One region of the Brevibacillus sp. LEMMJ03 genome, then DNA from elsewhere that is predicted to be linked to it. Evidence: riboswitches for the same ligand, from Rfam matches in the RefSeq annotation. Region 1 holds a riboswitch; the other holds the start of a gene.
What was found. A riboswitch is a leader RNA that binds a small molecule or an ion and turns the genes downstream of it on or off. The one in region 1 is predicted to bind S-adenosylmethionine.

Region 1 (5,803 bases):
GCCGCGCCCCTGTCCTTGAGGAAGAACATCGCCGCAATCGTCAGCACGTAGGGCAGCATCGCGGTAAACTGCGTTGGCAGCGAAAAGCCCTGCAGACGGATGCTGAGCGCGTCCATCAGCCCGAACAGCAGGCTGGAGGCGAGAATGCCCAACGGGTGAGACTGCCCCAACATCATCGCCACCAGCGCGATAAAGCCGCGCCCCGCCGTCATGCCTTCAGTAAACATGGTCACCTGTCCCAGCGAGAGCTGTGCCCCGGCCATGCCGCAGAGAACGCCGCACAGGGCAATGGCCAGCACCTGCAGCCGCGTCACTTTGAGGCCCAGGCTGCGGGCCGCCACCGGATTCATCCCGGCCGCCAGCACGCGGAAGCCGGTCACGGTGTGGGCAAAGAACAGATGCAGCAGAACCGCCGCCAAAAAGGCCGCGTAGACCAGCGGCGAATGACCCGACAGGATGTTTCCCAGCACGGGGATGTCTGTGACCAGGGGGATCTGCCACTGCGGCAGCCCGGCCATGTCCTTGTCGTAAAACGCCCCTTTCACGCCGAAGACGGCGCGCAGCGCAAACGTGGTCAGCCCCAGCGCGAGGAAATTGATCGCCACGCCGACGATGATTTCGTTCGCCTTCAGTCCGATCGCCATGTAGGCAAACAACAGCGAAAACAGCACGGTGACGGCGGCGGCAAACAGGACGGCCAGCGGCAGGCTGCCGGTAAAGTGGTTGCCGACGATGGCGGAAAACGCTCCAACCAACACCAGCCCCTCCAGCCCGACGTTGAAGATGCCCACCCGGGCGCACAGCGCTCCGCCCAGTGCCGCCAGGAGGATCGGAGTCACCATCCGGATGGTGGAACTGACGAGGGCTCCATCAAACAACTCCATGCGACTCCCTCCTCTTGCTCTTGCGGTTCTTCCACCAGTCATGGCTGAATTTGGCGGAGATAAACAGAATCAGCACGGCCTGGATGACGCTGGCCAGCTCCAGCGGCACCTCGGTGTTTCGCTCCACGCCCATCGCGCCCGTCTGCAGGGCGGCCAGCAGAATCGAGGTAAACACGACGCCGATCGGGTGGGAATTGGCCAGCAGCGTGGCCATCAAGCCCGTCCAGGCATACCCGGGGACGGTCAGCGCGCCGTCGACGAACCGGTAATGCGCCCCCAGCACTTCCACGGTGCCGGCCAGCCCGGCCAATCCCCCGCTGGCAAACATCGCCACAAGCATCACCCGGTCCTTGTCGATCCCGCCGTACCGGGCAAAAAACGGATTGTGTCCGAGCATCTTCACCTCGTAGCCGAACGGCGTGAACCGGACGACCCAGAACAATGCCAGAGCGGCGGCCAACGCCAACAGGAAGCCGGCGTGCACGCTCATGCCGGCGAACAGCTTGGGCAGCCAGACGCTCTTCTCCAGCATGGCCGTCTGGGCCAGCGCCGCCGAGCCTGACTTGTCCTGAAACGGTTCACTGACCAGATACCCGGCAAACAGGACGGCAATGTAGTTGAGCAGCAGGGTGGTGATGAGCAGTTGGACGCGAAACTTCGCCTCCATGTACCCGGCCAAAAGCGACCAGAGACCGCCCACGGCCACCCCGGTTGCCAGCGCGGCCAGCATTTTCACCAGTCCGGGACCGGGCAGGTACAGCCCGACCAGCGTCGCGCCGATTGCTCCCAGCACCATCTGCCCCTCGGCGCCCAGATTGAACACCCCGGCGCGAAACGCCAGCGACAGCCCCAGCCCGATCAGCATGATCGGCGTGGACCGGGCCAGCGTGGAGGCGAAAAAGTAAAAGCTGCCGAACGCCCCTTTCCACATCTGCTGGTAGGTGTCCAGGATCGATTCGCCTACCGCGCTGATGACGACCGCTCCCGTCAACAAGCCGATCGCCACCGCCAACAGCGGCTGGACCAGCGATTTACACAGCTTTTTGACCGCTTCCATGGATGCTTCCTCCTGCCATCAACACGCTGATTTTCTCTTCCGTCGCCTCCGACCGCTTCAGCTCGCCGACGATCCGTCCCTTGTACATGACCAGAATTCTGTCAGACAGCGCCAAAATTTCCGACAGCTCCGACGAGACGAGCAGAATCCCGTCGCCGCTGTTTCGCTTTTCGATCAGCGCCTGGTGGATGTGTTCCATCGCCCCGATGTCCACGCCGCGCGTCGGTTCGGCGGCGATCAACAGCGGCGTCTTTTGCCCCAGCTCGCGGGCGACAATCAGTTTTTGCAGATTGCCGCCGGACAGGTTGCCCGCCTGCTCCTGCAGGTGCCGGGAACCGGTCTTGATGGCAAACCGCTCCACCCACTGCTCCACCACGCGGCGGAACGCGTCCCGCAGAATGACGCCGCGACGGCTGAACGCCGGTTTGCGCTGATAGCCCATCAAGGCGTTTTCCTCCACGCTCTCCTGCTTGGCCGTTCCCCACAGGTACCGGTCTTCCGGAATATGGGCCAACCCCGCTTCGCGAATGGCCGCCACCGGACGGTTGGTGACGTCTTTTCCGCCCAGCAGCACCCTGCCCGCCGTGACCGGCCGCAGCCCGGTGATGGCCTGCAGCAGTTCCGACTGGCCGTTGCCCGAGACCCCGGCGATTCCGACGATCTCCCCGTGGTGCACGGTAAAAGCAACGCCGTCCACGATCGTCTGCCGGTCGCGAACGGTCAGGTTTTCCACCTGCAGGAGCGGCCCGCCGGCCAGACTCACCCGCTCGCTCAACGGCTGCAGGTCGCGGCCCACCATCAGCCGGGCCAGTTCGTCCACGCTGGTCTCCTGCCGGGAAACGGTCCCGGTCACCCGGCCGCCGCGCAGCACCGTGATCCGGTCGGCCACCTCCATCACTTCCTTGAGCTTGTGCGTGATCAGGATGACGCTCTTGCCGCTCTCCGCCAGGTGGCGGATCGTCTGCAGCAGTTCCTTTACCTCCAGCGGCGTCAGGACGGCGGTCGGTTCGTCCAGTACGATGATGTCCGCTCCCTGGTACAGCACCTTGAGAATCTCCACGCGCTGCTGTTCCCCGACCGAGCATTGGGATACCCGGGCGGTCACGTCGATCGGGATGCGGTAGCGCTCGCTGAGGGCCCGCACCGCCTCCACCGCTTCCTTGCGCCGGAACAGGCCGGCGCGCTGCGGTTCATAGCCGATGACGATGTTCTCCGCCACGCTGAAATCGGCAAACAGCATGAAGTGCTGGTGCACCATCCCGATGCCGTGTTTGATCGCGTCGTCGGGGCCGCGAAAGACCACCGGCCGGCCGTTCAGCACGATCTCCCCGGACGTCGGCTGTTCCATGCCGTACAGCATCCGCATCAGGGTGGTTTTGCCGGCGCCGTTCTCCCCGACGATGGCGTGGACTTCGCCGGCCCGCAGGGTGAACGACACGTTGTCGTTGGCCGTAAAATCGCCGTACCTTTTCGTCATGTTGCGCATTTCCAGACGGTACGCCATCCCGTTCTTCCCTCCTTTTTCCTGTTGGCCCGTTGCAACAGGAAACCGACTACCACAGTAGTCGGTCGCCGTCTCGTTTACTGCTGCAGCGGATCGGGCACCTTGCGCGTACCCGCCACGATCTCGTCCTTGATCGCTTTCACCTTGTTGATGATCTCTTCTCCGATGAACGGATGGAGCGGCGTCTTGCTCTCGCGCGTGACGTAGGTGACGCCGACGCCGTCTTCCTTCAGGCCGTACGTTTGCACGCCCGGTTTCAGGCTGCCGTTTACAAACGCCTTTACCGTTTCGTAAGCGGCCGTGTCGGTTCCTTTCAACTGGGACAGGACGATGTGTTCCGGATCGATGCCGGTGCGGTCGACGTCCTGGCCGGAGGTGTAGAAGCCTTTTTCCTTGGCCGCTTCAAACACGCCCAGGTCGCCTACGGCAGCGGCCCCGTAGATGAAGTCGGCTCCCTTGTTTGCCTGCAGCAGGGCCAGCTCCTTGGCTTTCGCCGGGTCGTTGAAGCTGCCGACGTAGTTGACGAAGACCTCTGCCTTCGGATTGGTCGCTTTCAGTCCTTCCTGGAAGCCGACCGTCCACTTTTTCAGAAGCGGAATGTCCATCGCTGCGACGATGCCCACCTTGTTGGTCTTGGTCGCCAGGCCGGCCGCCGCTCCCATCAGGTAGGCGGCTTCATGCTCGCGAAAGACCACGCTGCGGACGTTCGGCAGGTCCACGACGGTATCGATGATTGCAAACATGCGGTCCGGGTTTTCCGCCGCCACTTTTTTCAGCGCGTCCTCCGATTCAAACGACGACGTAATGATCAAATCGTAATTCTCAGCCACGGCCGCGCGGATGTTCTCCTCGATGGCGGCGTGGTCGGTCGACTCGATGGTTTTCACGTCGACGCCAAATTCCTGCGCCGCTTTCTTGGCGCCCTCGTCCATTTGCTGGAAGAACGGGTTGACCCCGATCTTCTCCGGAAGAACCAGCGCGACCCGCTTTTTCGCGCCGCCGTCCTGTCCCCCGGCTTGTCCCTTTTCCTCCGGTGCGCCGCTCCCCGCCGCACATCCGGCGGCCAGAACGGCAAACGTCGTCAATGCCAACAGGTACTTTTTCATGCTGCTCTCTCCTATCCAGTGACAAAAGTTTCGATTTTACGATTCTCATACCGGTAATTTACGGGTTTTTATCGAAAATATCAAGAGAAAACACGAATATTTTACTATAGAAACACAAAAATGTTCGACTTATTCCTCCTTTTTCCACAAGAGGCGCTTCCATGGAAACCCTGCTGATGATATGAAAAAAACTCTTCCCGGAGGAAGAGTTTGGTATCGCGAACCTCTTCCTCATCTGTCAAAACCCACGGGTTTTGCAGGAATTGGCACCTTTCTGTACCGGGGTACAGTGGTTGCCGGGCTTCATCGGGCCAGTCCCTCCGCCTCTCTTGATAAGGTAAGGTGAATCCACTATCCAGTTGTAATGTCTCTTATTCTAGCAAAAGGAAAGCAAAATGCAAACGATTTTTTTGTCATTTCAAAACATTACGTTTGTTGCCCCTGAAACGACTGCTGCAGTTTGCGCGACAGCGCGTTCAGCTCGCCCAGCTCCTCCGTGATTTCCCGCACCTTCTGATGCTGGTTTTCCGCCGTGGCGAACAGCTCTTCCAGATTGGCCACCGATTGTTCCGTCACGGCCGTAATCGTCGACATCTCGGCGGCCACCTCCCCGGAGCGCAGCTTCACCCTGTCCATGCTGGAGCGCACGTGCTCGACGGCCTGCAAAAACGATTCCATCCCGGCCCGAACCGCCTCGATGGAGGTGACGGTCTGGACGGCCAGCTCCTGTCCCTTGGCCACCGACGTTTCCCCGTTGCTCATGTGGCGCACGGCGTTTTCGCTCTCCTGGTGCAGCGACTGCAGGATCTCGGCAATCTCCTGGGTGGCTGTGGCGCTTTGTTCCGCCAGTTTTCGCACCTCGTCGGCCACCACGGCGAAGCCGCGTCCGTGTTCCCCGGCCCGGGCCGATTCGATCGCTGCGTTGAGCGCCAGCAGGTTGGTCTGGGTCGCGATCTGGTTGATCGTCTGCACGATCTCCTCCACCCGGTTGGCCTGCCGGTTCAGCTCACGGATGGTGGACGAGGCCACGTTGACCGCCTGCACGATCTGCTCCATCTGCCGCGACAGCTCGTTCATCATGCCGATGCTGTCGGTGAGGCGGCGGTTGTTCTGATCGGCCTCCGCCTTCATCGCGTTGGCCTGCTCGTTGACCGCCACGATCTCGTGGTCGATTGACTGGACTTCCTCCTCGATCTTCACCGTGGAGTTGGCCTGCGCCTCCATCCCCGTCGCCACTTCGCGGAACGCGATC
Region 2 (5,803 bases), on a different contig from region 1:
AGATGCCGTGGCCGTCCACGCAGAAGCGGCACTCGTCGTCGGTGTGGTGGTGCTCCGCTTTAAATTTGACCAGCAGCTCATCCAGGTTGGGCGTCTGGTCGGACAGGACGATGATGTCGGCAGTGAGATAGCCGCGCCGCTTGCTGATGTCGTCGATTTCCGGGCGGAACGCGTCGAGAATCTGCTGCTTTTCCTCGTCGGTCAGGTTGTAGTTGTCGCGCAGGTTGGCATCCAGGCGATCCACTCCCCAGTGTTCATAGATGATTTCTTGGGTTTGCAGGAAAGCAGAAACCTCCTCCGGTGCCGTAATGTACTCGTTGTTGTCGTGAAAACGAACTTTTGCCATGATACGAAACCTCCTTCAATGATTAATGGGTATGTGTGAGGGACACGGCGGTCTGGCGAAGCTGCAGCCAGCGCACGTGGTACTCAAACAGGAATTCGAACGACTCCAGGTGGCGCTTCGCCTCGAAGTCGTTGGCGCCCCAGGCGTAGATGCCGTGGTTGCGGATCAGCACGCCGGGGACATCGGGCGTGATCACTTTGTCGATCGCGGCCGCCAGTGTCGGAATGTGGGCAAAATTCTCGACAATCGGAATGGTGATGCGGGCGTTTTCCTCCCAGATGCCCAGTCCCTTGATCAGTTCCTGCCCCTGAATGGAAAAGGCGCGCTGCCCGAAGTAGAGTTCGGACACGAGGTTGTTCCACACCGTATGCACGTGGAAGCAGGCGCCCGCCTGCGGAATGCGCTTGTAGACCACGGCGTGGATCAGCGTTTCCGCCGAGGGCTTGAGCGCTGTCGGTTCGACCGGGCGGGACTCCCCGTCGACCACCAGGTAGTCTTCCGGGGAGAGCTTGGTCTTGTCTTTTCCGCTGGCCGTCACGGCAAACTGCAGCGGGTCGTCGGAGAGCTTGATCGAGAGATTGCCGCTGGTACCGGGAAACCAGTCGCGGCGGGCAAACGCCAGCTTCGCTTCGTCCAGCCGGCGAAACGCGTCTGCGCGTTGTTCCAGAGTGACTGTCATGGTGAGCCGACCTCCTGTTGGGTTCGTAAATCCTGCAAAATGGCGATGACGTCGTGGAAGGTGGCAAACGTCCGATGCGGCAGGCCCAGTTCGGCGCATTTTTGCGCGAGCAGCGAACGGGCGATGACGAAATCGGCAATCTTGGCGCCCGCCAGATCGGTGACGGAATCGCCGATGACCACGCGGAAGTGGCGGTCCGGATCGTATCGCCGGATGATCGTCGTTTTGCACATGCCGCAGTCGTTGTCGCAGTGTTCGTCGCAGCGGTGCGGCCAGGTGATGGTGATGCGCTCGCCGCTGAAATCGCTGCCGTTGCAGTAGATTGGCACGTTCAGCTCAAACGGGGCGAGGATCGGCTCCACGAAAAAGTCGATGCCGCCGCTGGTGATCAAAAGCTCGATGCCTTCGTCCCGGCAAAAGCGGACGAATTCGGCAAAGCCGGGGCGGATCGCCGCTTCGCCCACGATGAAGTCGACAATCTCCTGCCTGAGCGAGGAGGGGAGGAGCTGAAACAGCCTGCCCACGCCTTCGCGGACGCTCACCTGCTGGGAGAGGATCTTTTCCGTCAGCGCCTCCCATTCCGGGGGAGCAAAGCGGCGCATGATGGCGACGATGTTGTCCTTTTCCGTAATGGTCCCGTCAAAGTCGCAGAACAGCACGAGCGGTTTGCTCATCGTCCGCCCCCCCATTTCTCCAGGGCTGCCGCCAGTTCCGGCGACTCGGCCGCCGCGTCGGCGAGCGAGCGTCCGGCGACGACCGCTTCAATGGCGGCGACAAACGCGCGTCCGCCCGCCGTCGCCCCGCCAGGATGGCCGTGAATGCCGCCGCCGGCGTTGACCACCTGATCCTGTCCAAAATCTTCGTACAGTTGCGGCACCAGGCCGGGGTGAATGCCCGCGGACGGGACCGGGAACGAGCGGCGCATGCCGTGCAGGGGAGCGGTCAGATGCTCCGCCAGGCGCAGGGCTTCCGCTTTGTCCAGGGCCACGCTGCCGTACGGCGACGGGAAGAGCACCAGGTCGGCGCCGGCGATCCGCATTAGCTTGCCCAAGAGCAGCGGCGTGGCGATGCCGTAGTCGGGCGACGGGTAGAACGCGCCCGCCAGCGCCGGATGGGCCATGATCGGCACGCTGACGTCCGGATCGGCTGCCAGGCGGTGCAGAGCGTCAAAGCCGAACGCCAGCACGTTGAACAGCAGGCAGTCGGCGCCGGCCTCCACCGCCCGCTTGGCCCGCTCGTTCAGCTCGTGCACCGGACCGGTCAGATTGGCCGCATAGAGGACGGGTTTGCCGGTCTGTGCTTCCGTTTCCGCGGCAATCTGCTTGAACGCCTTGATCCGCTCCAGGAACGGGGCGCGGTCATCGGCGAAGAAGATTTCGTCGTCCTTGACCAGGTCCACGCCGCCCAGCGCCTGGGCGCGGAACTGGGCTTTCAGATCGTCAAACGGCATTCCCAGGCAGGACTTGAAAATGCTCATCAGGAGCGGGCGGTCATGCACGCCGAGCCGTTCGCGCAGGCCGTCGATGCCGAAGCGGGGGCCGGGAAAGCCGTTGAGGAACGCTTCCGGGAACTGCACGTCGATCAGCTTGATCTTGCCGTCCATGGAGAGCTTGCCGAAGATGCCGGTCAACAGCGACGGGATGTCGGCGGTAAAGTTGCGCACCGGATAGCTTACGGTGATCAGGCCGCGCGTTTCCCCGTTTTCCAGCGTCTCCAGCGGTTGGGTGTCCACCGCTTCGCCCAGGTACGGTTTCAGTTCCGCCTGTTTGGCGGCAGGCAGGTCGGTCCAGGTGCCGACGGTCATCCCGACGGCGATCCCCTCTGCTTTTTTTCGCAGGTCTTTCGCTTGTGTCAGATAGGTGACGAGGATGCGTTGTTCGTTCATGGATGGGATGATCCTCCTTTGCTGTGCCCTCCCGGCCGCCGGGTCCTTCACGCTGTCCCGGCGATTGCCCGCGCTGCGCCGGGGAGGTGCCGCGGACGAGCCGACGGGGCCGCTGTGTTCCAACAAAAAACCTCCCCATGGAGGAGGGGAGGCGGTTGTCGTTCATACGTCAGCGTCTCCTCTCATCTCTCGGAAAAACATTTCCGCAGGATTTAGCACCGTTACGCCTCCCTGCCGGGAAAGCGCCGGTTGCCGGGCATCATAGGGCCAGTCCCTCAGCCAGCTCGCGATAAGAGTGTGAATCGTTCGCTATGCGGTTTTGCTTGGTAGATACCCCCATGATATGACGTTCCTCTCAGGGAGTCAACCCTTGATTGGGGGAAATGTGCGGTGCTGTTGAAAAGGCGGCAGGGTGGGCGGCCTGGGTTCGTCCGGCCGGTTGTGAACGCGGCTTTGACGCCGGTTCAGCGCTGTACGTGCACGTTTTGGAGAAGCGGCCACAGTTCGGACGTTTCGTCCACCACCCACCAGAAGATGGCATCGCGTACAAACGCGCATCGGTGTGCAGGCGGAGCGGCGGCCAGATAGGCGCGAATGTCGTCCAGCGGTGCGTGATCCCTGCTGCTGCCGGCAAAGGGAAACACGTAGTCGAACGCGGGCCTCTCGTCTTTTCCCTCAATCGGCACGACCCCCAACCCGTCGATGGTCGGGATGCAGCCGGCTGCCTGGCGCCCGCTCTCCAGGTCGCTCAGATACCGCATGACATCCGGAATCGGTTCGAGGCCCAGGGCGGTCCGCAGCCGATGCAGAACGGTGCGGCGATGCTGAAAGAAGGTTCGATGCTTCGGGTCCGTTTCCTCGTCATGCCGCTCTCGTGCCAGGCTGGCCCAATACCGCTCCCATTGGCGGGGAGTACGGACGGAAACAAGATTGCCTAGCTCGCCGGCGGATCCGATCGTCACCACCAGGCGGAAAAAGTCTTCCAGGCTGCGCGCGATGATGCGCAGGGGCGGATCGTCCGTCGGGCTGACGCAGACAATGGGCGCCTCTGTCAGGTCTGTGATGCGGCCGAAATCGGTCAGAAAGCCGTAATGAATGCCGTCGCAGCCGGTGTCGGCAAAGACGTGCAGGTCGGGCGGCGTAATCCAGTAGCGAAAGTCATTGTCCGCAAAACGGAAATGGATATGCTCCAGCGGTCTGTCCAATCCTTCCCGGGTCAGTTCCTGCTCCAATACCCGCACGTTCTCCAGCAGGTCAATGCCATAACCCATCAAATCGCTCCTTAGACACCGTGTTATAATACCCCTTATTTTACTATAAACCTCAATCTTTTGAAAAAATGCTGCGGCGCGGTGGAACTTTTTCCCGCAATGTGCGTGGATAGGAGTGAAAGGGTGTGAATCCGTGGAAAAGGTCGGACTGGAAGACGTGTACCGCTTGTACGTCAACGACATATACCGCTACCTCTGCCGATTGACCGGTGACCGGGTGCAGGCGGAAGACCTGACGCAGGAGACCTTTTTCCGGGCGTATCAATACCTGGATGCCTACCGGGGGGAAAAGGTGCGCCCCTGGCTGTTCAAGGCGGCCTACCACACGTTTGTGGACTGGCATCGGAGGCGGAAGAAGCGTCCGTGGCGATTGGTGGAGACGATCCCGGAACAGCCGGACGGGGCGGCGGCGGACCCGGTGCGGGCGCTGCTGAGCCAAGAGGCGTGGTCATCGCTGCGGACGTGCCTGGACCGGCTGCCGGAGAAGCAAAAACAGGTGATCCTGCTGCATTGCGGACAGCTCAGCTACGCGGAAATCGCCGAGGTGCTGGGCATCGACGCGGGGGACGTAAAGCGCTCATTGTTTCGGGGGCGGCAAAAACTACGCAGAATGTGGAGGGATGAACATGACGACGGACAAGGCAAATGAAGAGCGGGAGCGGGAACTGCTGGCATATCTGCGCGGTGAAATGACGGAGGAAGAAGCCGCCTCTTTCCGTGCGAGGATTGCAGCGGACGAGCTGTATGCGGAACGCTTGGAGGAGCTGCTGCTGGGCAGCGGCGGACAGGAGGAGAGAGAAGCGGACGTGCTGTCCGAAGAGACGCAGCGCGCCATCCTCCGCCGCAGCAAATGGCGCCACAGGCTGGGCAACGCGGCTTACACGGTGGGCATCTCGCTTCTCGTCGGGGCGGTCCTGATGTTCGCCAACGGGTGGATCGGCTGGTATTTGCACGAGGACGCCTACCGGGTGGCCCGGGACATGGTGCACTTTACCCAGCCGGGGCTCACGGTGGGCAGCAGCGGTTCGCAAATCGGATTTCTGTACGGGGAGATAAACATGGAACTGCGTGAACAGGTGGGGGGAGACGATCAGAACGCCGGAACCTTTTCGATCAGCAACGTCTTCTCGATCATTTCCGCGAAGCCGGCATGGACCGACGGTTTGCGGAAAGAGCGGCTCTTTTTTCTCTTTCCGTCGTCAGCGGCCGATCGGGAAGAAAGCGCCTTCCGCAGAAATCCCGCCTGGAACACGCTGGAAAAGCTGCCAGAGGGAACGGTGGCGCAGCTCGCCGTCTCGTTTGACCGGCTGCTGACCCATGATGAGTACTACGCCCTGCTTTCCGGCTACGACTTGGATACCACCTGGTTCGCCGTGGATACGGGGCAGGAGCGAAACCATCCGGACGCGGCGGAAGGCAGTCTGCTGCTGTCGGCCGGTGACGTGTGGGGATACGCGGAAAGAGAACTCGATTACGGCGAAGCGCCGATTCAGGCACATGGCGAAGGTGAGCGGCGCGCCCGGGCTTACCTGGCGGAAATGGAGTATCTCGCGGGACAGGAACGGCTGACGAACGCCATTGGCGAGCGGCTTGTGACCGCCGGAAACCGGCTGCGCATCGAG

Region 2: linked by a shared signal. The riboswitch ahead of FOI68_RS09820 (2,3-diketo-5-methylthiopentyl-1-phosphate enolase) and the one ahead of FOI68_RS11240 (BMP family lipoprotein) in region 1 are both predicted to bind S-adenosylmethionine.

Annotation. Positions count from the first base shown of each region.
Region 1 covers NZ_VKJN01000007.1:164,788-170,590, forward strand. The annotation lists gene FOI68_RS11225 (ABC transporter permease) at 1-884, opposite strand, end outside; gene FOI68_RS11230 (ABC transporter permease) at 871-1,941, opposite strand; gene FOI68_RS11235 (ABC transporter ATP-binding protein) at 1,916-3,445, opposite strand; gene FOI68_RS11240 (BMP family lipoprotein) at 3,523-4,551, opposite strand; SAM riboswitch class I at 4,780-4,890, opposite strand; gene FOI68_RS11245 (methyl-accepting chemotaxis protein) at 4,978-5,803, opposite strand, start outside.
Region 2 covers NZ_VKJN01000006.1:78,503-84,305, reverse strand. The annotation lists gene FOI68_RS09835 (1,2-dihydroxy-3-keto-5-methylthiopentene dioxygenase) at 1-346, opposite strand, end outside; gene FOI68_RS09830 (methylthioribulose 1-phosphate dehydratase) at 369-1,025, opposite strand; gene FOI68_RS09825 (2-hydroxy-3-keto-5-methylthiopentenyl-1-phosphate phosphatase) at 1,022-1,699, opposite strand; gene FOI68_RS09820 (2,3-diketo-5-methylthiopentyl-1-phosphate enolase) at 1,696-2,910, opposite strand; SAM riboswitch class I at 3,090-3,206, opposite strand; gene FOI68_RS09815 (hypothetical protein) at 3,375-4,181, opposite strand; gene FOI68_RS09810 (RNA polymerase sigma factor) at 4,315-4,830, shown strand; gene FOI68_RS09805 (anti-sigma factor) at 4,808-5,803, shown strand, end outside.